Regions from separate parts of the Agrobacterium sp. rho-13.3 genome, predicted to be linked through region 3. Evidence: riboswitches for the same ligand, from Rfam matches in the RefSeq annotation. Region 3 holds a riboswitch; each other region holds the start of a gene.
The links. Region 3 has a riboswitch for cobalamin ahead of RMR16_RS13105 (DUF1636 family protein). Riboswitches for the same ligand answer to the same signal wherever they lie in the genome.
Positions count from the first base shown of each region.

Region 1: linked by a shared signal. The riboswitch ahead of metE (5-methyltetrahydropteroyltriglutamate--homocysteine S-methyltransferase) and the one ahead of RMR16_RS13105 (DUF1636 family protein) in region 3 are both predicted to bind cobalamin.
Region 2: linked by a shared signal. The riboswitch ahead of RMR16_RS11830 (ABC transporter substrate-binding protein) and the one ahead of RMR16_RS13105 (DUF1636 family protein) in region 3 are both predicted to bind cobalamin.
Region 4: linked by a shared signal. The riboswitch ahead of nrdH (glutaredoxin-like protein NrdH) and the one ahead of RMR16_RS13105 (DUF1636 family protein) in region 3 are both predicted to bind cobalamin.

Region 1 covers NZ_CP192774.1:2,174,731-2,182,557, reverse strand. Annotated here, with positions in the region: gene RMR16_RS10880 (N-formylglutamate amidohydrolase) at 1-198, shown strand, start outside; gene RMR16_RS10875 (DUF1244 domain-containing protein) at 211-516, shown strand; gene RMR16_RS10870 (DUF2312 domain-containing protein) at 677-931, shown strand; gene metE (5-methyltetrahydropteroyltriglutamate--homocysteine S-methyltransferase) at 998-3,325, opposite strand; cobalamin riboswitch at 3,427-3,635, opposite strand; gene RMR16_RS10860 (hypothetical protein) at 3,846-4,463, opposite strand; gene ykgO (type B 50S ribosomal protein L36) at 4,562-4,687, opposite strand; gene RMR16_RS10850 (5-(carboxyamino)imidazole ribonucleotide synthase) at 4,815-5,924, opposite strand; gene purE (5-(carboxyamino)imidazole ribonucleotide mutase) at 5,921-6,388, opposite strand; gene RMR16_RS10840 (YdcH family protein) at 6,435-6,638, opposite strand; gene RMR16_RS10835 (YdcH family protein) at 6,874-7,050, shown strand; gene RMR16_RS10830 (sulfite exporter TauE/SafE family protein) at 7,160-7,827, opposite strand, start outside.
Region 2 covers NZ_CP192774.1:2,395,007-2,402,833, forward strand. Annotated here, with positions in the region: gene RMR16_RS11820 (ABC transporter ATP-binding protein) at 1-361, opposite strand, end outside; gene RMR16_RS11825 (FecCD family ABC transporter permease) at 358-1,377, opposite strand; partial or broken gene RMR16_RS11830 (ABC transporter substrate-binding protein) at 1,380-2,330, opposite strand; cobalamin riboswitch at 2,605-2,832, opposite strand; gene RMR16_RS11835 (glucose/quinate/shikimate family membrane-bound PQQ-dependent dehydrogenase) at 2,993-5,332, opposite strand; gene RMR16_RS11840 (asparaginase) at 5,396-6,349, opposite strand; gene RMR16_RS11845 (amino acid permease) at 6,355-7,827, opposite strand, start outside.
Region 3 covers NZ_CP192774.1:2,693,902-2,701,728, forward strand. Annotated here, with positions in the region: gene cobG (precorrin-3B synthase) at 1-283, opposite strand, end outside; gene cobN (cobaltochelatase subunit CobN) at 280-3,627, opposite strand; gene cobW (cobalamin biosynthesis protein CobW) at 3,631-4,668, opposite strand; gene RMR16_RS13105 (DUF1636 family protein) at 4,662-5,087, opposite strand; cobalamin riboswitch at 5,202-5,413, opposite strand; gene cobO (cob(I)yrinic acid a,c-diamide adenosyltransferase) at 5,519-6,136, shown strand; gene RMR16_RS13115 (cobyric acid synthase) at 6,140-7,597, shown strand; gene cbiB (adenosylcobinamide-phosphate synthase CbiB) at 7,584-7,827, opposite strand, start outside.
Region 4 covers NZ_CP192774.1:1,801,975-1,809,801, reverse strand. Annotated here, with positions in the region: gene RMR16_RS09065 (secondary thiamine-phosphate synthase enzyme YjbQ) at 1-152, shown strand, start outside; gene RMR16_RS09060 (hypothetical protein) at 285-638, shown strand; gene RMR16_RS09055 (SIMPL domain-containing protein) at 915-1,652, opposite strand; tRNA gene RMR16_RS09050 (tRNA-Ile) at 1,839-1,914, shown strand; gene RMR16_RS09045 (hypothetical protein) at 2,302-2,739, shown strand; gene RMR16_RS09040 (D-alanyl-D-alanine carboxypeptidase family protein) at 2,969-4,027, shown strand; gene RMR16_RS09035 (heme-degrading domain-containing protein) at 4,156-4,626, shown strand; cobalamin riboswitch at 4,777-5,002, shown strand; gene nrdH (glutaredoxin-like protein NrdH) at 5,328-5,552, shown strand; gene nrdI (class Ib ribonucleoside-diphosphate reductase assembly flavoprotein NrdI) at 5,574-5,972, shown strand; gene nrdE (class 1b ribonucleoside-diphosphate reductase subunit alpha) at 6,089-7,827, shown strand, end outside.

The DNA of each region.
Region 1 (7,827 bases), 520 kb from region 3:
AAGGGCGACACAATGTATCACCATTGTATGAGACACGGCATTGCCCACGCGCTTTTGGAAGTGCGGCAGGATTTGATTGGTGATGAGGCGGGGATTACGGCGTGGAGCCAACGCCTCGCTCCCATTTTCGCCGCAATGAACGATGATCCCACCCTGCACGAATATCAGCAGTTCGCCTCGCGAGCGGGACCATATTGACTGGAGAGCAAGATGAGCGACCTTGACGAGAGACAGCAAACCGAATTCGAAGCCGCTGCTTTCCGCAGGCTTTTGCAGCATTTGCGCGAGCGAAGCGATGTGCAGAATATCGATTTGATGAACCTTGCCGGGTTCTGCCGCAACTGCCTGTCCAACTGGTATACGGATGCGGCGAAAGAGGCTGGCCAAGACATCAGCAAGGACGCCGCCCGTGAGATCGTCTACGGCATGCCCTATGATGACTGGAAACGGCTGCATCAAGGCGATGCCAACGATGCCCAGAAAGCCGCATTCGAGCAAAACAGGCCGAAGGAATAGGCCTGATTACCGGAAACGGCTTGACGTGCGGCCTTGGGACGGGCAGTTCACCAACCTGAAATTTATGCCGCATAGCCTGCGGCAAGAGGCAAAACCCTCACCCGATTTTGAATGAACAGGGTTCTTCCAGAAGAACCGCCACCCGTGAAGGATTGATAGGATGGACGAAACAGCGACAACCGAAACCGTAGCCGCCGCCGAACTGCGCCAGTTCATCGAGCGCATCGAGCGTCTGGAAGAAGAAAAGGCCGCGATTTCGGGCGATATCAAGGACGTGATGGGTGAAGCCAAGGGGCGTGGTTACGACACCAAGGCCATCCGCACCATCATCCGCCTTCGCAAGAAAGATGCCAACGAGCGTATCGAAGAAGAAACGATCTTGCAGACCTACATGGCCGCACTCGGCATGGAGTGAGGTTGAGCCTCATTGATTTTGGACGATGCAACGCCGGGATGTCTCCCGGCGTTTCTTTTTGTGGTGCTACGCCGTTTTGCGTTCCTTCGTCGTCAAATCGCCGTTTCGCTGCGCCTTCGCAGCCTCGACCATGTTCATCAGAGCCGGTTTCACCTCATCCCATTTGCGGGTTTTCAGGCCGCAATCCGGGTTCACCCACAATTGCCGACCATTCAGACGCTGGCGGGCGAGATGGAGTAGGTTTTGCATTTCGGAAATATCCGGCACGCGCGGAGAGTGGATGTCGTAAACGCCGGGGCCGATTTCATTCGGGTAGGCCTGGTCCTTGAACACATCCAGCAATTCCATTTTCGAACGGGATGTTTCGATGGAAATCACGTCCGCATCCATGGCGGTGATGGCATCCATGATGTCGTTGAACTCGGAATAGCACATATGGGTGTGAATCTGGGTCTCGTCGGCCACATCGCTTGCGCAAATGCGGAAGGATTCGACTGCCCAGTCGAGGTAATATTGCCAGTCGGCCTTGCGCAGCGGCAGTCCTTCCCGAAGGGCGGCCTCATCGATCTGGATCATGCCCGCACCGGCCTTTTCGAGATCGATCACTTCGTCGCGAATGGCAAGCGCGATTTGGCGGCACACGGTTTCACGCGGCAGGTCATCGCGCACGAACGACCAGTTGAGGATCGTGACCGGCCCGGTCAACATGCCCTTCATCGGCTTATCGGTCTGCGCCTGCGCGAATTGCCACCAGCTAACTGTCATCGACTGCGGGCGCGAAACATCGCCGTAAATGATCGGCGGGCGCACATAACGCGAGCCATAGCTCTGCACCCATGCGTGTTTGGTGAAGGCGAAGCCGGAAAGCTGTTCGCCGAAATATTGCACCATGTCATTGCGCTCGAACTCGCCGTGAACCAGCACATCAAGTCCGATATCCTCCTGCCAGCGAATGGCGTTAGCCGTCTCTTTTTCCAGAAACGTGCGATATTGGTTGTCACTCAAAGCACCCTTGCCATGGGCAGAGCGTGCCTTGCGCACTTCCGGCGTTTGCGGAAAGGAACCGATGGTCGTTGTCGGAAACAGCGGCAGTTGGAAACGCTGTTCCTGAACGGCCTGTCGTTCTGCAAAGCCGGATTTGCGGTTATGGGTTACGCCCACCAGTTCTCCGAGACGCTTAGCCACAGCGGGATCATTCACGCGGGGCGAGTGGTGCCGTGTATTCTCCAGCAAGCGATCAATGGCGCCTACTTTGCCATCAACGAGGTCACGCAGCGTGGAGATTTCTTCCAGCTTTTGCGTAGCGAAAGACAGCCAAGAGCGAAGCTCATCGTCCAGATCGGTTTCCAGTTCCGCATCAATCGGCACATGCAAAAGCGAGCAGGATGGTGCGATCTGGATGTGCAGCTCCGGGCGCTCAGCATTGATATCGCTGATCGCCCGGGCAAGGTCTGCCAGATCGGCACGCCAAACATTGCGTCCATCGATGATGCCCAGAGACAGCGTCAACCGTGCTGGAATAATCTCCGCAATCGTCTTCCACTCTTCCTTGCCGCGTGTCACGTCGATGTGCAGACCGCTGACGGGTAGGCCGAGTGCTGTTTTGAGGTTTTCACCCAACGGACCGAAATAGGTGGCCAGCATCACGTTCAGTTCAGGGGCCGCCTGAAACAGCGTTGCGTAGCTGGACTTCACCAACTCGCGCTCACCGTCGGAAAGATCAAGCGCAAGGCAGGGCTCGTCGATCTGCACCCAATCGCAGCTAGCGTCGGAAAGCTCCTGCAAAATCCTGGCATAAACCGGCAGCAAGCGGCCTAGCAGATCAAAGGCATCGCTGCCATCCGTGGTCTTGGAGAGTTTGAGGAAGGTGATCGGCCCCAGCAACACCGGACGGGTGTGAATGCCGAGTTCCCTTGCTTCCAGAAACGCGGCAAGTGGTCTGTTTTCAGTGAGAACAAACTGTTGTGCCGCATGAAGTTCCGGCACGAGATAATGGTAATTCGTGTCAAACCATTTGGTCATTTCCAGCGCCGCAACGCCTTCGCCACCATGGTTATGCCCGCAGGCACTGTGCGCTTGGCCGGTGGCACCACGTGCCATAGCGAAATAGGTGTCCAAGTCCACCTTACCGCCGTGCCAGTGATAGCCAGCGGGGATTGCACCCACCATCGTGGCGGTGTCGAGAACGTGGTCGTAGAGGCTGAAATCATTGGAGGGAATGATGTCCAGACCCTTTCGTGCCTGTAGCTGCCAGTTCTTGGCGCGCAGTTGGCGTGCCACATCCAGCAGTGCGGCCTGGTCCGATTTTCCAGTCCAGTAGGCTTCCAGCGCGAATTTCAGTTCGCGGTGTTTTCCGATTCTCGGAAAGCCGAGATTTGCGGTCGTGAGTGTCATGTTCCTTACCCCGAAGGTTGTGGGCAAGGCATGGGCGTACGCTTTTGAAACGGCACACGTATGCCGTTCGCAGAAAGCGGCACACCGGGACACCCCGCCCGTGGACGTTATCTATCGTGGCAGGTCTCCTGGCTCACGGGTCAACACCGTCATCCGTCTTCCCGGGTTGTCGCCCAGTGACATTGTGGATGAAAGCTCGCCGCTTACAGTTGCGGGGGCAGCTACGGCATGGGTGTGAAACACACCTTCACCGCATTCCCTCTTAGCTCTGGATGGTAGTGTCCACAGAACCACGATGGCCGGACAATGGCGCAAAGGTGAGTGGGCGTCAAGTTACATAAAGATATGTTTATGTCTTTGTGTGATTGATTGGGACGTTCAACAAGAACCCTCCGTCATTCCGGCCTTGAGCCGGAATCCAGCAGGCGCGCGTCTGCGGCGCGAAAGAGTCTTTTGCGATCAAGGACTTGATCGCACTGGATCCGGATCAAGTCCGGGATGACGGAAGCGCGCAGTGGTTCTAACTCCGCGTGCCGGCAAGCTTTTCGGAAATATCGTCCGCTTCCTTCTGGGCTTCCTTGTCTGCTGGGTAGAGCGCCAGATACTGCTCCCAAACCTTCAGCGCCAACTCATTGCGCTCGCCGCTTTCGAGGATGTTGGCGAGGCTGGCCAGTGCCGGAAAAAAGCGTGGTTCTTTTTCCAAGGTCGTGTTCAGGTCTGCCATGGCCTTGCGGGTGTCGCCATCGGCGTAATGCACCAAAGCGCGGCGATACCAGGCTTGGGCGTAGTTCGGTTTCAGCAGAATGGCTTGATCAAGGAAATCGTAAGCGGCGGCTTTCCGCTTTTCTCCGGATGCTTCTTCAGACCATTTCATCAGAAGGTTGATGGTGGCGCTGCCGGAATCGTTCCACTCGCCGACAATCTCGTTGGCCAGAACGCGGGCTTTTTGGGAATCACGCTCTTTTCTCAGACTGGAAAAAAGGCTGCTGACCGAATCTTCGGATAGGCCTTGCGGTGCTGCTGTCTGGCTTGCCGAATCGGCTGCCTGTGCAGGGACAAGGAGAGCGGCGGACAGCGTGCTGAAAGCAGCGGAGCCGAGCGATGCAATAAGAAGAGCGTGAAAACAGAATTGGCGCATGCGGTTAGGATAATCCGCCTGCGCCAATTATGAAATCAAATTTTGTAGTCTATCAACAATGTGATCCGTCTTTGACAGACGAACGACCCGCACGCGGATCAGCCCTGACGAGCCTTGAAGCGTGGGTTCATCTTGTTGATGATGTATACGCGGCCCTTGCGGCGAACCAGACGGTTATCGCGGTGACGAGCCTTAAGCGCTTTAAGCGAATTCTTGATCTTCATTTTTCTGGTCCGCAGTTTGGCGTGACGCTTCTTGCCACGCGTATCTAAACAATCAAAAACGCGCAACAGGGGCGCGCTTTTTTCGGTTGGCTGGCAAATACCCTGTCAGTCTTTGCCTGTCAACACGCTATCCATCAATTTGGCTGGAAACACCCGGCTTTCCGGCATTTATCAGTTGCGTAACATGGCCCATCTTGCGGCCCGCACGCGCTTCCGTCTTGCCATAAAGATGCACGAGGCAGTCTTTTTTTGCCAGCCATTGTGGCACGTCGTTGATGTCGTCACCGATCAAATTTGTCATCACACAATCCGAATGGCGCTGCGTGCTGCCATGGGCAAGCCCTGCGACAGCACGAATATGCTGCTCAAACTGTGAGATCACGCAGGCGGCTTCCGTCCAGTGGCCGGTATTGTGCACACGCGGTGCCATCTCGTTGGCCACCAGCGATCCGTCCGGCAGCACGAAGAACTCGATGCCGACGACGCCCACGTAGTTGAGTGCGGCGAGAAGTTTTTCTGCCGATTCCACTGCCACCGTTTTCGCCGCGTCGGAGAGTTGCGCCGGAATGGTGGATGTATGCAGAATGCCGCCCAGATGCACGTTTTCTGCCGGGTCGTAGCAGGTGACAGTGCCATCCTGAAAACGCGCCGCAATGATCGAGATTTCACGCTCGAACGGCACGAAGCTTTCCAGAATCAGCGCGACATTGCCCAGTGCTGCAAATGCGCCGGTCAGGTCTTCGCCACCTTTGAAAACCCGCTGTCCCTTGCCGTCATACCCCATGCGGCGTGTTTTCAGCACGCCCTTGCCGCCAAATTCGGCAAGCGCAGCTTCCAGCCCTGCCTGATCGTCCACCTGTCGGAACCCGGCAGTTGGAATGCCGCAATCGTTCAGGAAACGCTTTTCCGTCAACCGATCCTGCGAGGCACTCAGCGCCTGCGGGGGAGGGTAGACTGGAACGGAGGCGGCCAGTGTTTGCGCGGCCACCACAGGCACGTTTTCAAATTCATAGGTTACGACATCGCAGACGCTTGCCAGTTCGGCCAGCGCCTTTTCGTCGTCATAAGCGGCAACGATCTGGCGGTTGCAGACCTGCGCTGCCGGACAGTCAGCCTGTGGCTCCAGCACGATGGTGCGGAAGTTGAGGCGCGCAGCTGCCATGGCCAACATGCGGGCAAGCTGCCCACCGCCTATTATGCCGATGGTTCCAGATTTCCCAATCTTTCCCGATGTCATTGCGGGGTGTCCATGGGGTATTCGGCAATCGCTGCCGTCTGGCGGGCGCGATATTCATCCAGCCGGTCGGCCAGATCTTCGTCGTAAAGCGCAAGAACGGCCGCCGCCAGAAGGGCGGCGTTGATGGCGCCTGCCTTGCCTATCGCCAATGTGCCAACCGGAATGCCTGCTGGCATCTGCACGATGGAATAAAGGCTATCCTGTCCCGACATGGTTTTCGATTGAACCGGAACGCCGAACACCGGAAGCGGTGTTAAAGCCGCCGTCATGCCCGGAAGGTGGGCCGCACCCCCGGCACCGGCGATGATGACTTTGAAGCCTTCCTCACGCGCGCCGGTCGCGAAGCTGAACATCCGCTCCGGTGTGCGGTGGGCGGAAATGATGCGCGCTTCATATTCTATATCCAGCGCATCCAGCGTATCGGCGGCGTTTTTCATGGTTTCCCAGTCGGACTGGCTTCCCATGATGATGGCGACGGGCGGTGTCTCTGTGCTCAACGGTCTCTCCGTATCAGGCAATGATGTCGGGGATAATCTGGTCTTCGATCTGGGTCATCTTGTCCTTGATGACCAGCTTTTTCTTCTTCATGCGCTGAATGCGCAAGGCTTCGCAATTGGTCTGGATCATCGCGTTGATCGCGGCATCGTAGTCCTCATGCTCCTGTCGCAATCGCGCCAGTGCCAGCCTAACGTCCGCGTGGTCCTGATCGGGCATGCTTTTATCCCCATTTTGATACAACCGGACCGCCATCCGGCAATTTTACTGTTTGTCCTGGTGCCTGTACCACCAAATAGCGGTAACGGGAAGTTTCCCTTATGACCATTTTGCCCAGATATTGCCTTGATTCTGCCTTCGACAAGCGCGCCGTTCCATGTCACATTGCCGTCGTAAACCTGAAACTCCAGCGATGGAGCGCTGGAGGTAGGTTCAACAAGGAAGGACGTGCCGCATGACCATTCAGGCTCATATTGCATCGCTCGAAAAGAAACACGGTGCTCTTGAGGAGGAGCTCGAAACTGTTCTTGCTTCCCCCTCCTCAGATGATCAGCAGATTGTGGATTTGAAACGCAAAAAACTGCGCCTGAAGGATGAAATGCAGAGATTGAAAATCTCGACAAGGCATTAATTGACAAAATGTCTGCTTCCCGGCGCCATTAGCGTTTACGGGACGGCTTGAAAATTATGGCTCTGGTCGCACTCGCGATCAGAGCTTTTTATTTGGATACTTCGCGGTTTTAACGAAGCGCATCCCACAGCAATTTCAGGGCGGCGAGAAATACCATCGAATACATCAGCGGATAAAAAGTGGCTGGCTTGAGATATTTCACCACCCGCGCGCCCAGCATGGTGGAGACGATGGCCACCGGCAGCAGCGAAAACGCTGCCAGCAGATTGGTGGTATCCAGAGCTTCCAGCGCAAAATACGACACCAGCTTGACCGCATTGACGATGGCGAAGAAACGCACGCTGAGGCCGGTGTAGCTTTTCGGGTCGAGCTTTAGCGGCATGGCGTAAATCTGGAAAGGCGGGCCACCGGCATGGGCCACGAAGCTGGCATAACCGGAAAAAGAGCCCCAGATCGTTGCTTTTGCGCGGTTTTGCGGTTTGGCGGCAACGGCCACCTTAGGCCCTAGCACAAAACGCTCGTAGAAGTATTGCAGCACGAAAATGATGGTGACAGCCGCCAGAACCAGCCGCATCGTGTCAGGAGAAATCATCGCAGACGTGGCCCAGCCAACGCCGATGCCGATCATCGCACCCGGTAGAAGGATCAGCAACGTCTCGCGGTGGTTATGGTGACGCCATGCCCACAGCGCGACCAAATCCATAACGATGAGGATGGGCAGAAAGATTGCCGCGGCCTGCACGGGTGGCACGGCCAGCGCCATCAGAGGCACGCCCA
Region 2 (7,827 bases), 300 kb from region 3:
GATCCACGATGGCGTCATCGCTTAGTGACCACGGAGACAAGGCACCAAGGTGAGGCGTGCGGCCAAGCTCCACTGCTTGGCGGGCATTGATGCGTTCTTGCGTTTCAGCCTGTTGTTCCACCAATGCAACGGCGCGGGCGATATCGCGACGGTTCAGACCTTGAATGTCCTGACCATCCAGCATAACAACGCCAGACCGGGATTTTCGCAAGCCAGACATCAGCGACATGAGGCTAGTCTTGCCCGAGCCGTTTGGCCCGACAATGCCCAGAAACTCGCCGGGAATAATGTCGAGGCTGACATTCTTGACGATCTCCACGCCACCAGCGGACCAGCAGAGATTGCGTCCCGAAAGCATCATGCCGCGCTCCTGCGCTGGCTGAGAATGAGCGCAAAAGCCGGTGCGCCGAAGAGGGCAGTGATCACACCAATCGGCAGCACCTGCCCGGCAATAATCGTGCGCGAGACGATATCGGCAGCAATCATAAAGATAGCACCAATCAGCGCGGCGGCGGGCAACAAACTCCCGTGGCGAACACCAACAATCATGCGGGCCGCATGTGGAATAACCAGCCCGATAAAACCGATGGAGCCAACGATGCTGACCATGATGGCGGTCATCAAAGCTGAAACGCCAGCCAGGATAATATAGACCCGGCGAACCGGAATGCCGAGCGACGCCGCCGATTGCGAACCGAAGGTAAAGGCATCCAGCGCACGCGCGTGCCACAGGCAAACGGCAAAGCCGGCAAGTGCGATGGGCAGAGCCAGCGACACATCAGTCCAGCGCACACCGGACAGATTGCCGAGCAGCCAGAACATGATGCCCCGCGCCTGTTCCGCATTGGCAGCCTTGGTGACGATGAAGGATGTCAAAGCATTAAAAAGCTGTGATCCCGCCACACCGGCAAGAATGATCGCGCTGTTTCCGCGACCTGCGCGCAATGCCAAAAGGCTGACCAGCGCGAAGGCGACAAGCGCACCTAAAAAGGCACCGAGCGGCATGGTCAGCATACCCGCGCCAAAGCCCAGAATGGCAACGCCAACCGCGCCGGTAGACGCACCGGCAGAAATGCCGAGAATATAAGGATCGGCCAGCGGATTGCGCAAAAGTGACTGAAGGACGACACCGGAGACCGCTAACGATGCACCACAACACGCCGCGACCACCGCCCGGCTGAGGCGGTAATTCCAGACAATACCTTCATCGATCGCATCAAGCGAATAAGTCGCGTGAAACAGACGGTTCGCGACCGTCTTGGCGACCACATCCATGGGAATGGACGTCTCGCCAACTGCTGCGCCTAGCCAGAGCGCGAAAAGCAAACACCCGGCCGCCAGCAAAGCGGCACGGGTGAAGGTGAAACATGCGCCCATGCTCAGTTTGAGAGCCCGAGCTTAACGACTGCATCAGCCAGCACTTCAATGCCTTCGATGGTGCGGATCGTTGGGTTCATGGCCTGTGCATCCATCACAACGACATGGTCGTTTTTGACCGCAGGCATAAGGTTCGTCACCGGGTCTTCCTTCAAGAACTTCTGCTTCACGGCAGCGTCATCGGCAGGAAAGCGGCGGCGATCCATTTTACCGGCAACGATGATGGCGGGTTCGGATTTGGCAATGGTTTCCCAGCCAACCGTTGGCCATTCCTCTTCGCTGTCGATGACATTCTTGATGCCGAGCGCGGACATGATGTACCCGGGTGCGCCGTTCTTGCCTGCAACATAAGGGTCGATATCCAACTCTGCGCTGGAGAACCAGAACACCGCAGAAAGCTTGCCCTCCGCAGAGGCGATTTTCTTGCGCGCCGCGTCTTCACGCGCCTTCAGATCGGCAACCAGCTTTTCGCCCTTGTCCTGAACGTTGAAGATCTGCGCCAGTTCGGTGACTTCCTGATAGATCAGATCCATCGTGAACACGGAATGGCGCACGCCGTCTCCACCGGCACTGTTGTCTTTACCGACGCAATCGGCAGGTGATGTGTAGACGGGGATTTTCAATTCTTCGAACTGCTGCGGCTTGGCGACGATACCTTCAGGGCCGACATGCCACTGGAACTGCGCCGTGACGAGATCAGGCTTCTTGGCCAGAACACTTTCGAAGCTCGGATCATTATCGGCCAGACGCTCAACCTTGGCATTGGCTTCTTCATAACCCTTGATGACCGGGCCGATCCACACCGCCGTGCCGACGACCTTGTCCGCGAGACCCAGCAAATAAAGAATTTCCGTGGTGCTCTGGCCGATGGATACGGTGCGCAGCGGCGCATGAGTGAAGGTTACATCACGACCGCAATTGTTGAGCATCAAGGGATATTTTGTCTCGGCCGCATAGGCGGGTGGCATGGCAGTACCGAATGCAGCAACCGCAAAAGTCGCAGCGCAGATCGTGTGTCTGAAATTGAATGTCATTTCCGATTGGTCCCCGAAATCGTCAGCGGCCTCTCCACAGGAAAAGCCTTATTTGCACATGTGTGGAGGCTCACTCCAAAAAGGCATGGTCTGAAACGATCCGAAACGGGATATTTGCAGATGGAATAAGGCGCGTTGCGGCGCGAGATACAATCATGACGTCTCCTGCTCCGGGCATCCCCGCCCGTGACATTGGAATGAACTTTCAACGGCAGGTCTCCTGGCTCACGGATTTTCGTTTTCACCCGCCTTCCCGCGACATCGATCCGCAGTGGCTTGACGCTTTTCAAAGCGCCAGTGGGTTAGACAATCCGTCTACAGTTGCGGGGGCAGCCACGGCATTGAACCCAAAAAGGTTCGCACCGCATTCCCTATTATTCCTCACGATCACTCGCTCGAAACCGTCGCAAGCAGATAGACCTATTCCAAACCTCCCGTCAAGCATCCATCTTGTAATGTTATTACATATTCATAGCAAGGCGTACTGCCAACAAAAATCCCAAACAAATCAGTATCTTCTTACACCGAGGCCGGAAAGGTTGCCCTTCCCGGCCTCGAATGTCAGTTTATGTGGATGAAAATCAGGGCAGCGTGTAGGCGATCACATAATCGCCAGCTTTGGTGCCAACCGAGCCGTGTCCACCCGCAACGATGACAACATATTGTTTGCCGTCATCCATTGCATAGGTCATCGGCGTCGCCTGCCCGCCCGCCGGAAGGCGGGCTTCCCAGAGCTGTTTGCCGGATGTCAGATTGTAGGCACGCACGTAATTGTCAACAGCCGCACCGAGGAACGCCACGCCACCCTTGGTAATCATCGGGCCACCAATGCCAGGCACACCAACCTTGAAGGGCAGCGGCAGCGGCGTCATGTCATAGACAGTGCCGTTTTTGTGCTTGTAGGCCACATCACCGGTGCGCAGATCGGCCCCTGCAACGTAACCCCAAGGCGGGGCCTGGCAGGGAACGCCGAGCGGACCCAGAAACGGACCCATGAGGACACCGTAAGGCGCACCATCATTGCGGTTCAGGCCCTGCTCACTGCCCTTTTCATCCTGTCCTCTCGGTGGAATCTGGTCACGCGGCACGAGCTGTGAAGTAAAGGCGAGATAGGTCGGCATACCGAACATCACCTGACGCTCAGGATCAACCGCGACACTGCCCCAGTTGAATGTGCCGAAATTGCCGGGATAGATCAGCGATCCGTTCAAGGACGGAGGTGTGTAACGTCCCTTATAATTCAACTGGTGAAACCGGATGCGGCACGCCAGTTGGTCGAACATGGAGACGCCCCACATGTTCTTTTCCACCAGCGGATCAGGCTTGAACGACAGTGCCGAGGTGGGCTGGGTGGGTGCAGAAAAATCCTCGGGGATCGCACCGCCCGGGGCCGGTTCTTCCGTCACGGCGAGGAGCGGTTCGCCGCTGCGCCGGTCCAGAACATAAATGTCGCCCTGCTTGGTGGGGCCGACGAGAGCGGGAACCGTCTGGCCATCCTTTTTGGTAATGTCCAGCAACACTGGCTGAGCGGGAACATCCATATCCCACAGATCATGATGCACGGTCTGGCGCACCCAACGATCCTGCCCGGTGTTTATGTCCAGGGCGACGATGGATGATGAATATTTCTCGACATTTTCGCTGCGGCCCATGCCGAGTTGGTCGGGAACCTGATTTCCAAGCGGAATATAGACCAGCCCAAGCGCCTCATCGACGCTGAACACCGACCAGCTGTTGGGGGAGTTGGTCGTATAGGTCTGACCCGATGCAAGCGGTTGGGTCTGCGTCGGGTTTCCCGAATCCCAGTTCCAGATCAAAGCACCCGAATTGACGTCAAATGCACGGATGACACCAGACTGCTCCTGCGTCGAGTAGTTGTCGTTGACGGCACCACCGATGATGATCTTGTTGCCGGCAATGGCAGGCGGCGATGTGGAGTAATAATAGCCCGCAGGATTGTATTTCATGCCGGTTTCGAGGTGCAGAGTGCCTTGGTCTGCAAAGGATGTGCAGACCTGTCCGGTTGCCGCATCCAGCGCTATTAAACGCGCGTCGGATGTCGGCAGGTACACACGCTCAGCGCAGAGTGAACCAGCCTGTGCGGCGGCATCGGCGTAATAGGTCACACCACGGCAGGTCTGATGCTGGCGGTCCGGGTTCATGCCGGAGTTGGCATCATATTTCCACTTTTCCTTGCCGGTCGCGGCATCAACGGCAATGGCCCAATTGTGCGGGGTGCAGAGATAAAGCGAGTTGCCGACTTTTAAGGGCGTCACCTGATAGGTCGTTTCGCCCACATCATTGGGCAGTTTCACATCGCCGGTGCGGTAGCGCCAAGCCTCTTTCAGCTGACCCACATTGTCCGCATTGATCTGCGTCAGCGGCGAATAGCGCTGGCCGTAGGATGTGCGCCCATATTGATGCCATTCACCATCCGGCACGTCATTTCCGTAAGAGGGAGATGCGGAAACAATTTCGCTTGAAAGATCGCCTTGCAGATCATGCGGGTCTTGCGTCATCGCAAAGGCCGCAGCGCCGACGGAGACCAGAACCGCTGTCAGCAACGGCACGGCATTGGCGCCGTAAGAAATGCCAGTTGGGCTGGTGAAACCAAGTGGCTTTCTGATCCATGGCATCAAAAGCCACATGCCAATCAGGATAATGAAACCGCCGCGCGGTCCAAGTTGCCACCAGTCGAAACCGACTTCCCACAATGCCCAGATGAGCGTTGCAAGCACGAAAGCGGCATAAAAATGCAATGCCGCTTTGTTTCTCTGAAAAAGAAGAACAGCGGTGACCACAAATGCGATCCCTGCCAATGCATAATAAAAGCTTCCGCCCAGCATGACGAGCTGAGAGCCGAAGCCAAAAATTGCCAGTCCAATAAGCGTCAGGATAACCGCAGTTGATGTCACTGCCATGAAAAGCCCCCGGTGGTTTTCAGCCGGGGAAACACTATCAGGCCATAAAGGTTCCCGAAAAAATCACGTTTTCGCCATTTTGTGGAAATCGTTGAAGGCGTTTTTGATATCTTCGCGATTTTTCGAAGACGCAATAAGCGCCGCAAGCAGTATCCTGGCCTGTCCGGCACGCAGCGTGCGCGAATGGACTGCGCCAACGGCACCCATGTCATGACCACCGCCACCGCCGCCATAACCGGCAACCAGCCCGCCAACAGGCACGCGGCTGGAAACGACGACCGGCACGTTGTTTTCCGTGCAACGCTTAACCCCCTCGACGATCCGCGGATTGGCATTGCCGGAGCCAAGTGCGGCCAGCACGATACCGTTTGCGCCCGCTTTCAAGCTGGCATCGATATGTGTGGCATCGCAACCGGGATAAATAGCAACGATATCCACCCGAAGGTTGCTGACGTTTTGCGAAAAGCCAGGGCTATCGGGACAATCGACCTGACCGGAAAGATCGAACGCATCGCGCTCATCCGCAGAGCGTTTGTAAAGCCCCCACGCAGGCAACAGCTTGCCGCCGAAACAGAGAAGAACGCCCTTGTGGCTATTGGCAGCATTAGCCGCCGCCGCAATGGCGGCCGCGAGATTGCCCGGACCATCGGACTCCGGATGATCTGCCGTAAACTGTGCGCCAGTAAAAATAACAGGCTTGGTCAGCGCGTGCTGGAGATGAACCAGCAGGGCGCTTTCTTCCATCGCATCCGTTCCATGCAGAATGACGACGCCGGAAATGGTCGGGTCGGCAAGCTCTTTGCCCACCGCATCGCTGATGTCCTGCATATCGGATATGGTGAGGCTGGACGAATCCTTCGCCATCAACTCAACCGGCTTTACCGCCACATTGTCAGTGGAAATACCGCAAAGCAGGCTTTCGCCCGTCAGGGACGGTTTGGCAGCGCCGCTTTCATCACGTTTGCTGGCGATGGTGCCGCCGGTGGCTAGAACAGCCACCAGCTTTTTCGATTCCATAATACTCAATTCTGACCCCGGTGCGCAGTCGCGCCAGCGTTGCTCAATGCGTTGGCTTTCGCCAGTTCGTGAATGCGATTCCGCAACAGATACCACCCCGCGACAAGAGCCGGCACAATGATGACGAGAGAACCGACCGTCCATGTTCCAGCCGGATAATCCAGCGCCATCAGCACCAATACGCCGAAGAGAAAGATGAGCGTCAGTATGCCGGTATACGGCGCGCCGATCATTCTGAAATCAGGACGCTTCATTTCCCCCCGCCGCGACAGGTGCCACAGCTTGAGCTGGCATAACACGATGACGCCCCATGCGCAAATGATGCCAAGTGCCGCAACATTAAGGGCAATTTCGAACGCGGCAGCGGGAACGATGGCATTGAGAATGACGCCGATCACCGTCACGACGGCGGTAACGGCAATGCCGCCGTAAGGCACGCCCGCCTTGTTCATCTTGGCCAACGCCGCCGGTGCAGAACCGGAAATGGCCATGGAATGCAGAATGCGGCCGGTCGAATAGAGCCCCGCATTGAGCGAGGACAGAACCGCCGTCAGCACCACGAGGTTCATGATGATATCCGCACCCTGAATACCAATCGAACCGAAGAATGTCACGAACGGGCTCTCGCCAGCCTTATAGGCCGTGTAGGGCAGAAGCAGCGTCAGAAGCAGAACCGAACCGACATAAAACACCACCAGACGAACGACAACGGTGCGGATGGCACGGGGAATGACCTTGCGCGGATCTTCCGTTTCACCCGCCGTCGTGCCGATCAGCTCGATCGAGGCATAGGCAAAAAGCACCCCCTGAATGATGATAAAGGCGGGCAATATGCCATTCGGGAAGAAACCGCCATTATCGGTAATCAGGCTGAAACCTGTGGCATGGCCTTCAATCGGCGTGCCGAAGATGACGAAGTAGATACCGACGACAAGGAATGTCGCAAGTGCGATGACCTTGATGAGACTGAACCAGAATTCCAGTTCTCCAAACACTTTCACGGACAGCATGTTCATGGCCAGCACGATGACAAGCGCGCTGAGCGCAAAGACCCATTGGTCGATGCCTTGCAACCACGAAACATATTGCTTGAAGAAATTCATGTAGATCGCAACGGCGGTCACATCGGCAACCGATGTCATGGCCCAGTTCAGCCAGTACATCCAGCCCACGGCAAAGGCCATTTTCTCCCCGTAAAATTCACGGGCATAAGACACGAACGAACCGGAACTGGGCCTGTGCATGATAAGTTCGCCCAGTGCACGCAGCACCAGAAATGCGAAGAAGCCGCACAGGGCATAAACAAAAATCAACGCCGGTCCGGCCGCGGCCAAACGGCCACCTGCACCCAGAAATAGCCCGGTGCCGATAGCACCGCCGATGGCAATCATCTGGATTTGGCGTGGTTTAAGCGCCTTGTGGTATCCAAGTTCTTCCTGAACCTCCACCGGACGTCCATGATTTGGTGTGTTTAGATT
Region 3 (7,827 bases):
CTTGCCGCAAGGGCAGACCAAGCGCTAGAACGTCGACTTCCAGCGCATTAGCACTCTTCACCGTCAGGCCGCGAAACTGCACGCCACCGCGTGCCGTAATATCCAGCAGCCCGTTGCCGTGAAGCGCTGCGAGCGCGCACAGGTTCTGCAAATCCTCCGGTGACATACCATCCGTGAACGCAACACGAGACAGCAGCCCATCGCCCGTTTGCATGGGCGCAGACAAGGCCGGACAAACGCCTCGGCGCGCAAAAGGCTTGATATCCACGAGGTGCGCGCTCATGCGCTTTCCCTCGCCCGTTTCGGGGCGATCAGCATTTCCAGCTCCGCATCCACGGCATTGCGGCGGCTGTGCCAGAGGCCGCGATGGCGGGCAGAGAAAAAACGTTGCGCCATCACTCCTGCCGCTTGCGGGTTTTCCCGCAGAATGAAGTCGCGCACCTCTTCATTGCCAAAATAGGCGTCGTAAAGCGCCTCTATCAGCGAGGATGACACCGCATGGGTGGTTTCCGCAAAGCCGATCAGTCGGTCTACCGTCTCGGCAAATTCCGCAGCACCACGCGGACCATGCCGCATCTGCCCGGCGATAAAGCGTGGATTGATTGCGCGGGCGCGCACCACGCGCGTGATGGCTTGCGCGATGGAGCGGGCGCGTGGGCGGGTCGGGTCTGTCGTGTCCAGTGCCACCACATCCGCCGCCTGGCCAAGAGCCGCCTTGGCCGCTGCAAAACCGCCGATGAAGGCGACATCAGACGAGCCGTCCAGCAGGTCACGGCCCGGATCATCACCGGTATGAACCAGCAATTCGGCCTTTTCCACCTGCGCGGCAAAACCCGGATCGACAAACACACCTAACCCGTCCGCCCCACCAAAAGCGTGGCTTGCGGCGTCGAGATAGGTCTGGCCAAGCTCTTCGCGCTCATCCCAGCGCCCGCTTGCCAGCTTTTCCTCAATGCCCGCGCCATAAGTGCCGGGTGCAGAGCCGAAAATGCGCGCGGGGATATGACCGAGCGTTACGGCCTCTTCAGCCAAGGGGTTATCGCCGGGTGATTCCTCACGCCGCGCGATGGCTTTTGCGGCGGCATCCAGCAGCGCAATCAACGCCGGAAACATATCGCGGAACAGGCCGGAAATGCGGAATGTCACATCCACTCTGGGTCGTCCAAGGGCAGCGGGTGGCAGCACTTCGATGCCGGTAACGCGACCTGTGGCGGGATCGTAGATGGGCCGTGCACCCATCAAATGCAACGCCTGGCCCACATCTTCGCCGCCATTGCGCAGAGATGCCGAACCCCACAGATCAAACACCAGATGTTTCGGCCAATCGCCATGGCTTTGCAGATAATGCCGCAACACCTCTTCGCCCGCCACGCGCCCTAACTCGAAAGCGGTTGGCGTGGGCATGGTGCGCGGATCGGCAGCGTAGAGGTTCCGTCCCGTCGGCAACACATCCAGCCTTCCCCGCGCTGGCGCACCGGAAGGGCCAGCGGCAATGTGCCGCCCATCCAGCGCCGCAAGCAGCGCCGTCGTTTCCGCCGCCGCACTTTGCACCCTCAGCGGATCGACATCGTCCACCGCACAACGGCCAAACACATGCTGGCCATCCTTGATGGCAAAATCCTTGAGATCACACAGAAAAGCGTCGATACGCGACAACGCCGTATCGGCATCGTCCTGCGTCCCCACACCGGCATCCGCCGCCAGCCCGGTTTCCTCCGCCTTGTCAACAATCAGCTTCGCCAGCCGGTCACGACGCCGACGGTCTAGCCCATCTGCCTGCGCATATTCATCGACCAGCTGCTCCAGCGCCATTTGTTCTGGAGAAAGCCCGGCATCCATCAGCACAGGCGGAATATGGCCGATGGTGACAGCAGCGATACGCCGTTTCGCCACCGCCGCCTCCCCGGGATTGGACACGATAAACGGATAGATCACCGGCAGCGAACCGGTGACGATTTCCGGGAAACAGTTTTGAGATAGGGCGACGGTCTTGCCCGGCAACCATTCCAGCGTGCCATGGGCACCGACATGGATAATCGCATGGGCATCAAAACTGCGTCGCATCCATGCGCCAAACGCCAACAGAGCATGGCGCGGCGGCAGGCTGGGGTCGTGATAATCGACACGGCGGCCTTCACTGCGACCGCGATCCGGCGCAAGCGCAACCGTTACGGCTCCGAATCGAGCGGCGCGAAAGCGGAATTGGCCGTCTTGAATGGCGTCGTCGCCTGCCGCATCGCCCCACGTCTCATCCAGTGCCTGATTGGCCGTCTGGGGCAACAAGGTGCGGAATGCTGAATAGGCATCGATTCCAAAACCAGCCGTCTCGGTTTCAACGCAGTCGAGCAAGCCACGCGCCGTTTCGGGAATATTTTTGACCGCATATCCGGCATCCCGCAGATCACGCAGCATTTCCAGCACGCTTTGCGGCACGTCCAGCCCCACCGCATAACCAGTACGCCCCGGTGCAGCGCCGGGATAATCCGGCATCAGAATGACGATCCGCCGTTCAGCAGGCGCAGCCGCTTTCAGTCGAAGAAACGCCGCGATACGCTCCGCAACTTGTTGGACGCGATCTGGTTCTGGCGTATTAACCAGCCCTTGCCCAACAAGCGGATCAGCTTGCTTGAACGAAATAACACCGCCAAGAATTCGTCCATCCAGTTCCGGCAACACCACATGCATGGCGAGATCAGACGGGTTCAGCCCGCGCATATTCTCTGCCCAGCCATCCCGCCGCGTCGTGGCCATGATGACCTGAAAGACCGGCACATGCAGCCGGTCAAACAATGTCTTGCCGCAGTCATCCGTCTGACTGGCAAAGGCGGTTGCCGCGATGATCGCTGCCGGCTTCAAAGGTTGGAGTGTGTCTTCCAGAAACCAGATCGCCTCACCATCCTTCAACCCGCTGACAAAGATTGGCAGCGGCGCCAAATCGCGCGCCTTTAACGCCGCAAACAGCGCATCGATAGGCGCAACATCTGCCGCCAACAGCATGGAGCGATAAAACAGAATCGGCAGGAGAGGGGCGTTTGCGGCAAAACCATCTAGCGCTACCGGCAGATCGACAAAGCCCTCACCTGGACGGTAAAATCCGGCTTTCGGCAGAGGTTCAGGCTTGATGTCCGGCCAAACTTCGCCGCTAGCAAACTGCGCTAGCCCTGCCGAAACACGGCCCATATTGTCCGGCCCGCCCTCGCGGAAGAATGAGAGGATTGCGGAAAGCGTTTCTAGGTCAACCGTGGATGCCGCCTCCAGTTTTTCGTCGCGCTCGCTGCATTCACCGGGCAAGAGCACCAGCTTGATACCGCGCGCCCGCGCCAGTCTGGAAAGCTGATCCACGCCGTAACGCCAGCGATCAGCCCCACCTAGAATCCGGATAAGGATCAGCTTGGCATGTTCCGCCGTCTTTTCGATCCACAGATCGACCGACATCGGGTGGCGAAGCTCTGAGAGATTGGCAGACACCAGCGAAACCAAACCGCCGCTTTTCGACCACCCCCGCTCCAGACCGGCCAGATCACTGGCCGAAAAAGACAGCACCACCACATCTGCCCGTGGCTGGTTGAGATCAACCGGCTCTATCAGGTCGTCCAGCGACGACGATGTGGTGGCGAGAATGTGCATGGATCAGGCAGCCAGCATCCGCTCGATTTTTTCGCGGTTGATGCCCTTTTCACCGATCACCACCAGACGGCTGCGGCGCACTTCACCGGCAGCCCAAGGGCGGTCGAAATAATGATTGACCCGCGAACCGACCGCCTGCACCTGTAAACGCATTGGCTTGGCAGAGACCTCAACAAAACCCTTGATGCGCAGCACGTTTTCAGACGCTGCCGCCTCAGAAATTCGCACCGCCAGCGCATCGGCGTCGGTCACAGCATCCAGCTCCACCACAAAGCTGTCGAACTCATCGTGATCGTGGTCTTCTTCCTCATCATGATGCGTATTGCGGTTGTCGATATCCTCTTCCACCGCAAGGCCAAGGCCGATCAAAACGGCAGGATCGATGACCCCGTTGGATGCCACGATGATTTTCGCCGCCTTTGGAAGATGGGCGTTGATATGCGCCTTGGCACGCTCCAGCCCGGCCGCATCCAGCAGGTCACCCTTGGTCAGAACGATCAGGTCGGCGCAGGCAATCTGGTCTTCGAACACTTCTTCAACCGGATCATCGTGATCCAGTGCCTCGTCATTCTGACGCTGGGCGGCAAGTGCTTCCAGATCATGCGACACCAAGCCTTCGGCCAGTGCCACACCATCGGCAACGGCCACAACGGCATCCACCGTCACGCGACTTTTGATCGCTGGCCATTGGAACGCCTGCACCAGCGGCTTCGGCAGAGCGAGGCCCGATGTTTCGATCAGAATATGCTCGACACGTGGCTCACGGCTCAGAATCTGTTCGATAGCGGGCTGGAAATCATCCGCCACCGTGCAGCAAATGCAGCCATTGGCCAGCTCCACGATGTTTTCTTCCGGGCAGCTTTCAATGCCGCAACCTTTGAGAATATCGCCATCGATGCCGACATCGCCAAACTCGTTGACGATGATGGCAAGCCGCTTGCCCTCAAGCTTTTCCAGAAGGCCGCGCAGCAGCGTGGTTTTGCCAGCGCCCAGAAATCCGGTGATGATGGTGCAGGGAACGCGGTTGAGCGTGGTCATGATGTCTCCTCGGTAAAATGCAAAGGGGGAATGCGGGCAACCATGCCACGCTTTAAAATGTCAGGCCGGCCACGCCAGGGCATCAGGCCATCCGGTGCGGCGGCCAGAAGGCGCGCGCCGGTTAAAAGATCGTCCGCATGGTCCGCGGTCAGCCCGCCAAACACATAGGACCAGCCATCGGCGCTGCGCATCGTGGCGCTGAGGCCGCGCTTGCAATTGGCAAGGCAATTAACGCTGCGCACATCGATGCCCTCTGCCTTGCCAAGCTGAATAGCGGTTTCGGCTAGCAGCGCGCCGGGGCGCGGCTCGGCATTCGGCTCCGCCTCATCCCGACAGCTGCGGCAGACGAAAACGACAACGCCAGAAGCCGTTTTGTCTTGCGCTTTTTCACTGATGCCAGACGATGTCGCTGTAATATCCAAGGGTTCGCTTTCCGCGCCTGCAAATCTTCGGGGTGCGGATATCGAAAAACGCCACGCACAAATGCGCGATCCGCCATTCGATAAGACCGGCTGACCGGAGCACCCCGCCCGGCAGACGTTTTTCCTGAAACGGCAGGTCTCCTGGCTCGCGGTGTGAAGAACGCCTTGCACCACCTTCCCGGACAAATTGTCCAGTGGCTTCACAGTGCAGGCTCACCGCTTACAGTTGCGGGGGCAGCCACGGATTGGTCAAAGTAAAAGACTGAACCGTGTTCCCTCTTAGCTTTTCCCGTTGCCGGAAAAAGACCGTCAGTCCTTAACCCTTATGCCCTGCGGTGCTTTTGTGTCAATGCCGCCCGTCATTGCCGTGCGGGGCGATTTGGCTATAGTCGCCGTCTTGAAAAGCATGCGCCGGGAAGGAATGAGACACCATGACACGCGAGATCAGCGATAGCGAAGCCGAACGCCACCGTGCCAAAATGGTCAACCGCAAGGCCGTGCAAGACGCTGAAGTCTCCGAGAAGACCGTCGAAAAAGGTCTGCTGATGGTCAATACCGGCCCCGGCAAAGGCAAATCCACCGCCGCCTTCGGGCTGGCGCTGCGCATGCTCGGCACCGGCAGGCGCGTCGGCATCGTGCAGTTCATCAAGGGCGCATGGTCCACCGGCGAACAGCAGGCGCTGACCCTTTTCAGCGATAAAATCGAATGGCGTACCATGGGCGAAGGTTTCACGTGGGACACACAAGACTTGAAACGCGATGTCGCAGCGGCCACCAAAGCATGGGAAGAAGCCAAGGTCCTGATGGCCGATGAATCCATCGGTCTGGTTGTTCTCGACGAACTGAATATCGCGCTACGTTATGATTATCTTCCCTTGGAAGAAGTCGTTGAGACCCTGCAAAACCGCCGCCCGAATTTGCATGTCATCGTCACTGGACGCAATGCTAAACAACCGCTTATCGACGCCGCTGATATGGTGACGGAAATGACGCTGGTGAAACATCACTTCAAAGCGGGCGTCAAAGCGCAGTCCGGCATAGAGTTCTAATCCATGACAGCGCGTGTTTTGATGTTTCAGGGAACCGGCTCGGATGTCGGCAAGTCGTTGATGGTGGCGGGGCTGGCTCGCGCTTTCACCCTTCGCGGCTTCTCCGTCATGCCCTTTAAGCCACAGAACATGTCCAACAACGCCGCCGTCACCGCAGATGGCGGGGAAATCGGTAGGGCGCAGGCCTTGCAGGCCCGCGCCGCTGGCGTGCCGCTTTCCGTGCATATGAACCCGGTGCTGCTGAAACCGCAAAGCGAAACCGGTGCGCAGGTGGTGGTGCAGGGCAAGGTCACCGGCAATGCCAAGGCGGCGGATTATCAGCATATGAAAGCGGGGCTGATGCCGCGGGTGCTGGAAAGTTTCGAGCAGCTCAAAGCCAGCGCCGACTTGGTGCTCGTGGAGGGCGCAGGCAGCGCGTCAGAGGTCAATCTCCGCGCCAATGACATCGCCAATATGGGCTTTGCCCGTGCGGCCAACGCACCCGTCATCCTCATCGGCGATATCGATCGCGGCGGCGTCATTGCCAGCCTTGTCGGCACAAAAACGGTTCTGGAACCGGATGATGCGGCGATGATAAAAGGCTTTATCGTCAACCGCTTTCGTGGTGATCCGGCCTTGTTTGATGAGGGTATGCGGATCATCCAAAAAAAAACCGGCTGGAACCCGATCGGCCTTCTGCCACATTTTGCCGATGCTATCAGCTTGCCCGCCGAAGATGCACTTGGTCTGACAGCGCCAGGTCAACGCAAACCCGGCGCAAAAATCCGCATCGCCGTGCTCATCCTGCCGCATATTTCCAACTTCGATGACCTCGACCCGTTAGAGGCAGAACCAGACGTGGAGCTCTTGCGCGTCCGCCCCGGTCAGGCCATTCCGGGTGATTGCTCACTGGTTTTGCTCTGTGGCTCCAAATCCACCATCGCTGACCTAACTACCTTGAAAAATGCCGGTTTTGACACCGACATCAAAGCGCATCTGCGACGTGGTGGACACGTTCTCGGCCTCTGCGGCGGTTATCAGATGCTCGGCAAAACCGTAGCCGACCCGGAGGGTATCGAGGGGACACCTCAAACGGTCGAAGGACTGGGCTTGCTGAATGTCGAGACCGTCCTGACTGGCGATAAACGGCTGGTTTCCGTCACGGGCCAAAGTTTCGACGGAATATCCTTCTCCGGCTATGAAATGCATGTTGGCGTGACCGAGGGCGTGGATACCGACCGCCCGTTTTCCACCATCGGCAACCAGACAGAAGGGGCAATCTCTATGGAAGGCCGCGTTTTCGGCACCTATGTTCACGGCCTGTTTGCAGATGACCACCAGCGCAGCGCTTGGTTGGAGCGGTTGGGTGGCGAAAGCTCAGAACTGAATTATGAAGCGCAGGTCGATACCATCCTGGATCGTTTGGCCGCCCATATGGAGCGCCATCTCGATCTCGCCGCGCTATTGTCTATAGCGCGATAATCAACACAAGGACCCCAAAAAGCCCAATCAGCATCGCATCTGCAATCCGCGCCAATTTCAGTGCTTGGCGAATATCAGCGGCGTTCAAATCCCGCCGTCCGCCTTCGCCCATAAACCGCGCTTCGATCATCTGCCCGCCGTAAGAGCGTGGACCGGCCAGCGCAAATCCCAGCGCCCCTGCCATTGCCGCCTCCGGCCAACCCGCATTGGGCGAACGGTGATGGCGGGCA
Region 4 (7,827 bases), 890 kb from region 3:
CTGCGCACATCAAGTCCGCGTTGACGCAGGTGTCGCTCGGTATTCCCGTTTCCGGCGGCAGATTGGTGTTGGGAACATGGCAGGGCATTTACCTGTTCGAGCACAGAAACCAGCCCCACCAACGGCAGATCGTCATGCATCTTTCTGTTTGAAAATGCATATTAGCGGCATGAATGCAGTCTGAACGTGCGGTTCTGAAACCGTTCACCAGACGCTGATTATTGTCGCCTCAATCGACCCGGCCATCTGGCCTTGCGGCGAATATCACGAAACGGAGTATGACCATGATCAGCACATTTGCAAAAGCAGGCGTCGCAGCCCTCATCGCCCTCAGCGGACTTTCTGCAACGGCATCCACGGCGTCTGCCGGACCGGATGTTCGTTACGGCATCTACGTGCAGGATGGGTATCGCCATGGCGGTCCAGACAGAGGCCGTCCCGGTTGGGATCGCCCGGACCGTGGCCGCGACCGTTGCGCCCCTTGGATGGCTGAGGAAAAAGCCAGCCGCATGGGCTTGCGCCGCGCCCAGGTCGTTGACGTCTCGCCACGCCGCGTCGTCGTGGCAGGCTTCGACCGCCGGGGTCGCGACCGTATCGTATTCGCCAATGTTCGCGGCTGCCCGGTTATCCGCCGTTAACAGCACGGATGACCGAAAGATCACTGTTTAAATTCATCCCCTCGTCGCGTCGTGCGGCGAGGGGATTTTTGTTGTGAAACGCACCGTTTATTCCGTCATCCCGGACTTGATCCGTGATCCAGTGCGATCAACTCCTTGATCGCAAAAGAGTCTTCTGCACCGCAGACGCGGCGCAGCTGGATTCCGGCTCAAGGCCGGAATGACGGAAAAATGGACGCTCCTCTATACAGAATTTTTGTCAGGTGGTTGAGGCGCGGGTTCCGCGCCTCTCGCCGTTTATTGCTCCAACGCAAATGTCACATTGACCGACACCTTGTAGGTGTTTTCACCAGCAGCAATCGGCACACTGTCCGATTTCTCCATGGCGGATGCGCGCATCATCGCCATCGGAACAGGCATTGGCCGCTGCATGTTTTCGCTGATCTCGATCACGCGACCGAGTTTTACGCCTGCCGCCTCCGTCAGTGTTTTCGCTTTCGCAATCGCGTCGGCAACGGCGGCCTTGCGCGCCTGCGTGACCGTCGTTGCAGGGTTGTCATTCGTAAACGCTATGTCGCCACCCTGGTTGATGCCCAGCTTCACGGAGCTATCGAGAATGTCGCCCAGCTTGGCGAGGTCACGCACCCGCACTGTCAGGCCGTTCGTCACCTGATAGCCGGTGATCTCAGGTGCGATGTAAACGCCATCCTTCGGCTCGAATTGCTTGTAAAGCGGCTGCACGGAAAAATTGCTGGTCTGCAAATCCTTGTCCGCGATGCCCGCGGATTTCAGCGCGGCCTGAACTTCTTTCATGGCCTTGCTGTTTTCGGTGAGGGCTGCCGCCGCCGTTTCTGCCTGCTTTACCACGCTGAAAGACAGGATAGCCAAATCCGGCGCCACTGCCGCATCGCCTTCGCCTGAAACGCTGATGATAGAATCACGTTTTGCGTTGTCCTGCGCGGAGGCTGCCATGGGCAAAACGGCAAGAGCGGTAAAAGCGCAAAGCGCCAAGGAGCGTGCGAGTTTCGATGTCATTGAGGTTCCTCTTTGTTAGCGTCCCAGTTGTGGATGTCGCAGGAGATTATGTGGCTAATACGGCATAGTTTGCATGTCCAATGCTACAACGGCTTGTCGCATCCAAAAATTTGCGTTAAAGCCAAATCCGCGTCCGGTTGAACCATTGCAACCCCGCATTTCGACACGCTTTTTCAGCGTTCGAAAGGGCCTGTAGCTCAATGGTTAGAGCCGGCGGCTCATAACCGCTTGGTTGGGAGTTCGAGTCTCTCCGGGCCCACCATTTCCCCTGCCAGCAAATCAGTCCGAGATATCGCTCCAGTGTACAAGGTTCATCCTTTGACAGTGACTACGGGGCTTCGCAGATTGGCCTGACGTTCAGGTTATTCGACAGAACAGCCGCCAACACGAGGGACAATTCGCACGTTGGCTCGAAATTTAACGATTTTGAAAAGGCGCCATAAATTTCTACGACCTATGATTGCGGCATGAGTAGTCTCTCGCGTTTTGTTGTCGCTTCTTCAGCGACTGCCTTTCTTGCGGGAGGTGGCTACGACGACACGACAATCATTTGCACCCAGTATGGCGAGCGGTGGTTTTGTTCTGAGGAAGCGGCGCGTGTGGCTTGCTGGCGAAAAGCGTAGAGATGACAATTATAGAGGACAAGCTATTGCGACGTATCATTGGTCTCTTTTGCTTTATGGCATTCACATTCTGCTCGTTGACCCAAATGCGGGCCGAGCAATCGAATTTTACAGGAAACTGGCAACAAATTGTCTCCAACGCCGGGCAATGCGACAAATGCCGTATCGCCATTAAAGAGCAAGGCTCCGTCCTGCGCATAACGTCAAACAATGGTTGGTTTGCTGTTGCGGAGATTGGGAAGGGCGGACAGTCCACGACCTTTAGTGGCATCGGACGATGGAAACCGGGACACGGTGGCAGCTACAGCAGTGCTTCGTTTAATGTCCATTTTACCCTGACCGACGGCCAGCTTTACATGAAGATGAGCGTGCCTATTGAGAACAGGCCGGTTCGTGTCATCAAGGCGATTTTTGATAAGCTGCCATCAACCAATATTAACGATCGGTCATCGATAAAGGCGTAATGCTCGACCTCTGTTCGAATGGGCGCAAGCCCTGCAAGAGTGTGTATTCCATCAGGGTATCACGACTGCGACTGGAGAGGCCGGACTTATATGGCGACGCACCATTTCTCCGCTCACAAGCCAATAACCGGCCATCTTGTCCCAGACTTGCCAAAGTTGTCTCTTAGCAGGCGCTTGTGTCCGCAATGCCTCCCATGTCATGAGGACAATGTTGCGTGGAGACTGACAGATGATGAAAACCCTATTGGCCGGACAGCTATCGAGAAGAATAGCATTTGGAGCGTCCCTGTTCGCATGGGGCACGGCCAATGCGACGCCGGTGCTGGTGGTCGATACGGCAAGTCGTCAGGTTCTTTATCAGGAAGATGCCGGGGTGCCTTGGTATCCGGCGTCGACAACCAAGCTGATGACGGCGCTGGTAGTGTTTGAAGCGCTTCGCGCCGGTCAAGTGACTTTGACCACGCCGGTCACGATGACGCGCAACGCGACGAAACAGGCTTTTCTGGAATCAGGCCTGACCTTCGGGCGCACGATGACGCTCGAAGACGCGCTTTTTGCCACGCTGACCGCCTCGGCCAACGATGTTGCCGTGGCCTTGGCAGAGGCGGTGGCACCCAATGAAGCTGCGTTTATTCAGCGGATGAACGACGCCGCCGCGCGTCTTGGCATGACGGGAACGCATTTTTCCAGCCCCAACGGCCTGTTCAACCGAACAAATTACACGACCGCACGCGACCTTGCGGTCCTTGGAATGGAGATCGAACGGACGTTTCCGGATTACCACCGCTTTTTTCAGGGGTCTGCCGTCACGATTGACGGGAAAGAGATCAAATCCAACAATACATTGCTGACCCGTTTCAGCGGCACGGTTGGCATGAAGACCGGCTTTCTCTGTGCATCGGGCCGAAATTACGTTGGCCTTGCCACCCGCAACGGGAAAAGTGTGATGGTGGTGATGATGGGCGCGACGACAGAGCGGGAACGGGATGAGCGATCTGCACAATATTTGACGCAGGCGTTTGATGGGCAGTTGAATGCCTCTGGCCCAGTGGACGCGGTGCAAAACCGTAGCGACGTTGCGCCACAGGATATGCGTATCCGCCTCTGCACGGACAAAAGCGTGGCTTATGAAGCCGAACGCGAAGCACTCTATCCGATGGGCTTGCCGGGCAAGGAAACGTTTCTGAACGACCAGATTGCAGGGCAGGTCCATGCCATAACCACGTGGCAGAGCGAACATGTGGTCGAAGTGCCAACTCCAACACAACGCCCTTCTAAACCACAATAGGGGCGCGGCCCGGCGGGCTCATGTCGGCGGCTGTGTATGGCGCTCGAAAGGCGCGTCCAAGCCTTTGACTTTTCGTGCATCTCCATGGAGGTTGAAACGGGAATTCCACGGATTGGACAGAGGATGCCATGGCAATAGAGACACCGACGTTGGACGCTTTAAGAGCTGAAGAAGATGCCCTTAAACTTGACCGATTCGACTATGATTTTGCCTGGGGATTGGGCAGCCATCTCAGGGAAAAAGCGGCGTCTTTGAAACTGCCAGTCGCCATCGAAGTCAGGCATGGCGCAGATGTCGTTTTCGCAAGTCTTCTTCCGGGCGCAACCATCGATAATTTTGGCTGGACCAGCCGCAAATGCGCCGTGGTTCATCGCTTCCACCGCAGTTCATTGCGGGTTCGGCTCGAGGCGGAAGCAAAGGGATATGACTTCAACGTCAAGTTCGGACTGCCGGTGAGCAGCTTCGTCGCAAGCGGCGGCGGCTTTCCTCTCGCATTGCGGGGCGGAACGCTGATCGGCTCCGTGGCCGTCAGTGGACTGCCCGATGTCGAGGATCATGCGCTGATCACGGCATCGCTGAAGGAATTGCTCTCGCTTTAAAATGCTGCGCATTTCACAGCTTGGTGCAGGCGGAAGCGATAAGTCATTGTTTTCCGGGGCTGTCCGTTTCACGCCTTGGTGTCGCCACACTTTCCCACAGATGTTTTCGTTTGAATTGTAATAAGTGTTGACGGGAAATTAACCTCGTCTACTATATGTAGTGTTCTAGGTTCCTTCGAGTCGCAAGGCTTGTGAGGCTAAGACGGGAATACGGTGCGTTGGCGCTCATGATGAGCGCTTCAATGCCGTAGCTGCCCCCGCAACTGTAAGCGGCGAGTGTCTGTTCCACTATGTCACTGGGTCATGTTGATCCGGGAAGGCGGGGCGGAGGTTTTGACCCGTGAGCCAGGAGACCTGCCTAGAGCAGTTACATTAACGGGCGGGGTGTCCGGGAGTTGAAGGGTTTGTTGCGGCATAGGGGCCGAACATACCGTGTTCCCGAATGTCCTGCATGAGCTACTTCGGGGTAAATCCATGTCCAGTTTGTTGTCCAGTTTCAGTACCTTGCCCCGAGAGTGGTATACGCCCGCCTGAATGTTGTGCCGCCTTGCGTCAGCAGTGCGGAAACTTTTGAGCATGAAGGATAGCGTCGCCACCTCTTCGGGCGGGTGACGCATCCAGCTTCGCATTCATTCCACGTCCATCAACGCGCATCACGCGGTGCGCGGTCGCCATCGCTTGCCCACTCCCACGAGGACATTATGACCATTACCGTTTACAGCAAACCAGCCTGCGTCCAATGCACAGCCACCACCCGCGCGATGGACCGACAGGGCATCACCTACAACATCGTGGACGTTTCTGCCGACGAAGATGCCTATGCGCTGGTTCAGGGTCTGGGGTATCGTCAGGTTCCGGTCGTCATCGCCGGAGAGCGGCATTGGGCCGGTTTCCGCCCGGATATGATTGGCGCTCTCGCTTCGTGATTTGAGGATGTGATGGGTCTGATGGGTCTGATCGTTTATTATTCCAGCCGGTCTGAAACCACCCATCGCTTTGTTGAAAAACTGGGCGTGCGGGCCTTGCGTCTGCCCTTGTCGGCGGATGAAGCCGCACCCGAAGTCGATAAGCCTTACGTGCTGATTACGCCCACATATGGTGGCGGGGGAATGAAGGGTGCCGTACCCAAGCCGGTCATCCAGTTTCTCAACCACGTTGCCAATCGCAACCTCATTCGCGGCGTCATCGCCGCGGGCAATACGAATTTCGGCGCGGGCTATGCCTCGGCGGGGGATATCGTGTCGCGCAAATGCGCGGTGCCGTTTCTTTATCGCTTCGAGCTTTTAGGCACGCCCGATGATGTCGCCAACGTCAAACATGGACTGGAACGATTTTGGATACGCTGACCACCACCACCGCAAAGGACGAGGGAGCAAAGACCAATGCTTCCACCCGCAGTTCCGTCAACGAGCGGCAGGTGAGCCCCGCCGACGCGACGGTGGATTACCACGCGCTGAACGCCATGCTGAACCTCTATGACGAGCAGGGACATATCCAGTTCGAAAAGGACCGCATGGCGGCGCGGCAATACTTCTTGCAGCATGTGAACCAGAACACGGTGTTCTTTCACAACCTGCGGGAAAAGCTCGATTATCTGGTCAGCGAAGGATATTACGAACAGCAGGTGCTGGATCAATATTCCTTCAACTTCGTGCGCGATCTGTTCGATTACGCCTATGCGAAGAAGTTTCGCTTCCCGACCTTCCTCGGTGCCTTCAAATATTACACCAGCTACACGCTGAAGACCTTTGATGGAAAACGCTATCTGGAGCGGTATGAAGACCGCATCTGCATGGTGGCGTTCGCGCTGGCGCAGGGCAATGAGCAACTGGCGCGGGATCTGGTGGATGAGATCATCGCAGGCCGTTTCCAGCCCGCGACGCCGACCTTCCTCAATGCCGGAAAAAAGCAGCGCGGCGAACTCGTGTCGTGCTTCCTGCTGCGCGTTGAAGACAACATGGAATCCATCTCGCGTGGCATCAATTCTGCCTTGCAGCTTTCCAAGCGCGGCGGCGGTGTGGCGCTGTCTCTCACCAATATTCGTGAGGCCGGTGCGCCGATCAAGCAGATCGAAAACCAGTCTTCGGGCATTATTCCGGTCATGAAGCTGCTGGAAGATTCGTTTTCCTACGCCAACCAGCTGGGTGCGCGACAGGGGGCAGGGGCTGTTTATCTTAACGCTCATCATCCCGATATCATGCGTTTTCTGGATACCAAGCGCGAAAATGCGGATGAAAAAATCCGTATCAAGACGCTGTCTTTAGGCGTCGTCATTCCCGACATTACGTTCGAGCTAGCGAAGAACAATGAGGATATGTACCTCTTTTCGCCTTACGATATCGAGCGTGTTTACGGCGTGCCCTTCACGGAAATTTCGGTGACGGAAAAGTACCGCGAAATGGTGGCGGACAGCCGCATTCACAAGAAGAAGATCAAGGCGCGTGACTTCTTCCAGGTGATTGCCGAAATCCAGTTCGAAAGCGGTTATCCCTACATCATGTTCGAAGATACGGTAAACCGGGCCAACCCGATTGCCGGACGTATTTCCATGAGCAACCTTTGCTCGGAAATCTTGCAGGTCAGCGAAGCCAGCACCTACAATGAAGACCTGTCCTATGACCAGATGGGCAAGGATATTTCCTGCAATCTGGGTTCGCTGAACATCGCCTCCACCATGGATTCGCAGGATTTCGGCAAGACCATCGAAACCTCCATCCGCGCGCTGACCGCCGTGTCCGACATGAGCCACATTTCCTCCGTTCCATCGGTGGAAAAGGGCAATGACGACAGCCACGCCATTGGGCTTGGCCAGATGAACCTGCACGGCTATCTGGCCCGCGAGCGGATTTATTACGGCTCGGAAGAAGGCATCGATTTCACCAACATCTACTTCTACACGGTTGCCTATCACGCCATTCGTGCGTCGAACCGGCTGGCTGTGGAGCGTGGGCAGAGCTTCAAGGGCTTTGAGAACTCCAAATATGCGTCCGGCGAATATTTCGAAAAATATGTGACGCAGGAGTGGAAGCCGGCGACAGCGCGTGTGGCGGAATTGTTCGAAAAGGCTGGCATCTCCATTCCGACGCAGGAAGACTGGAGCGCGTTGAAACAGGCGGTGATGGAAGGGGGTCTATATAACCAGAACCTTCAGGCCGTGCCGCCAACGGGTTCGATTTCCTATATCAATCACTCGACTTCTTC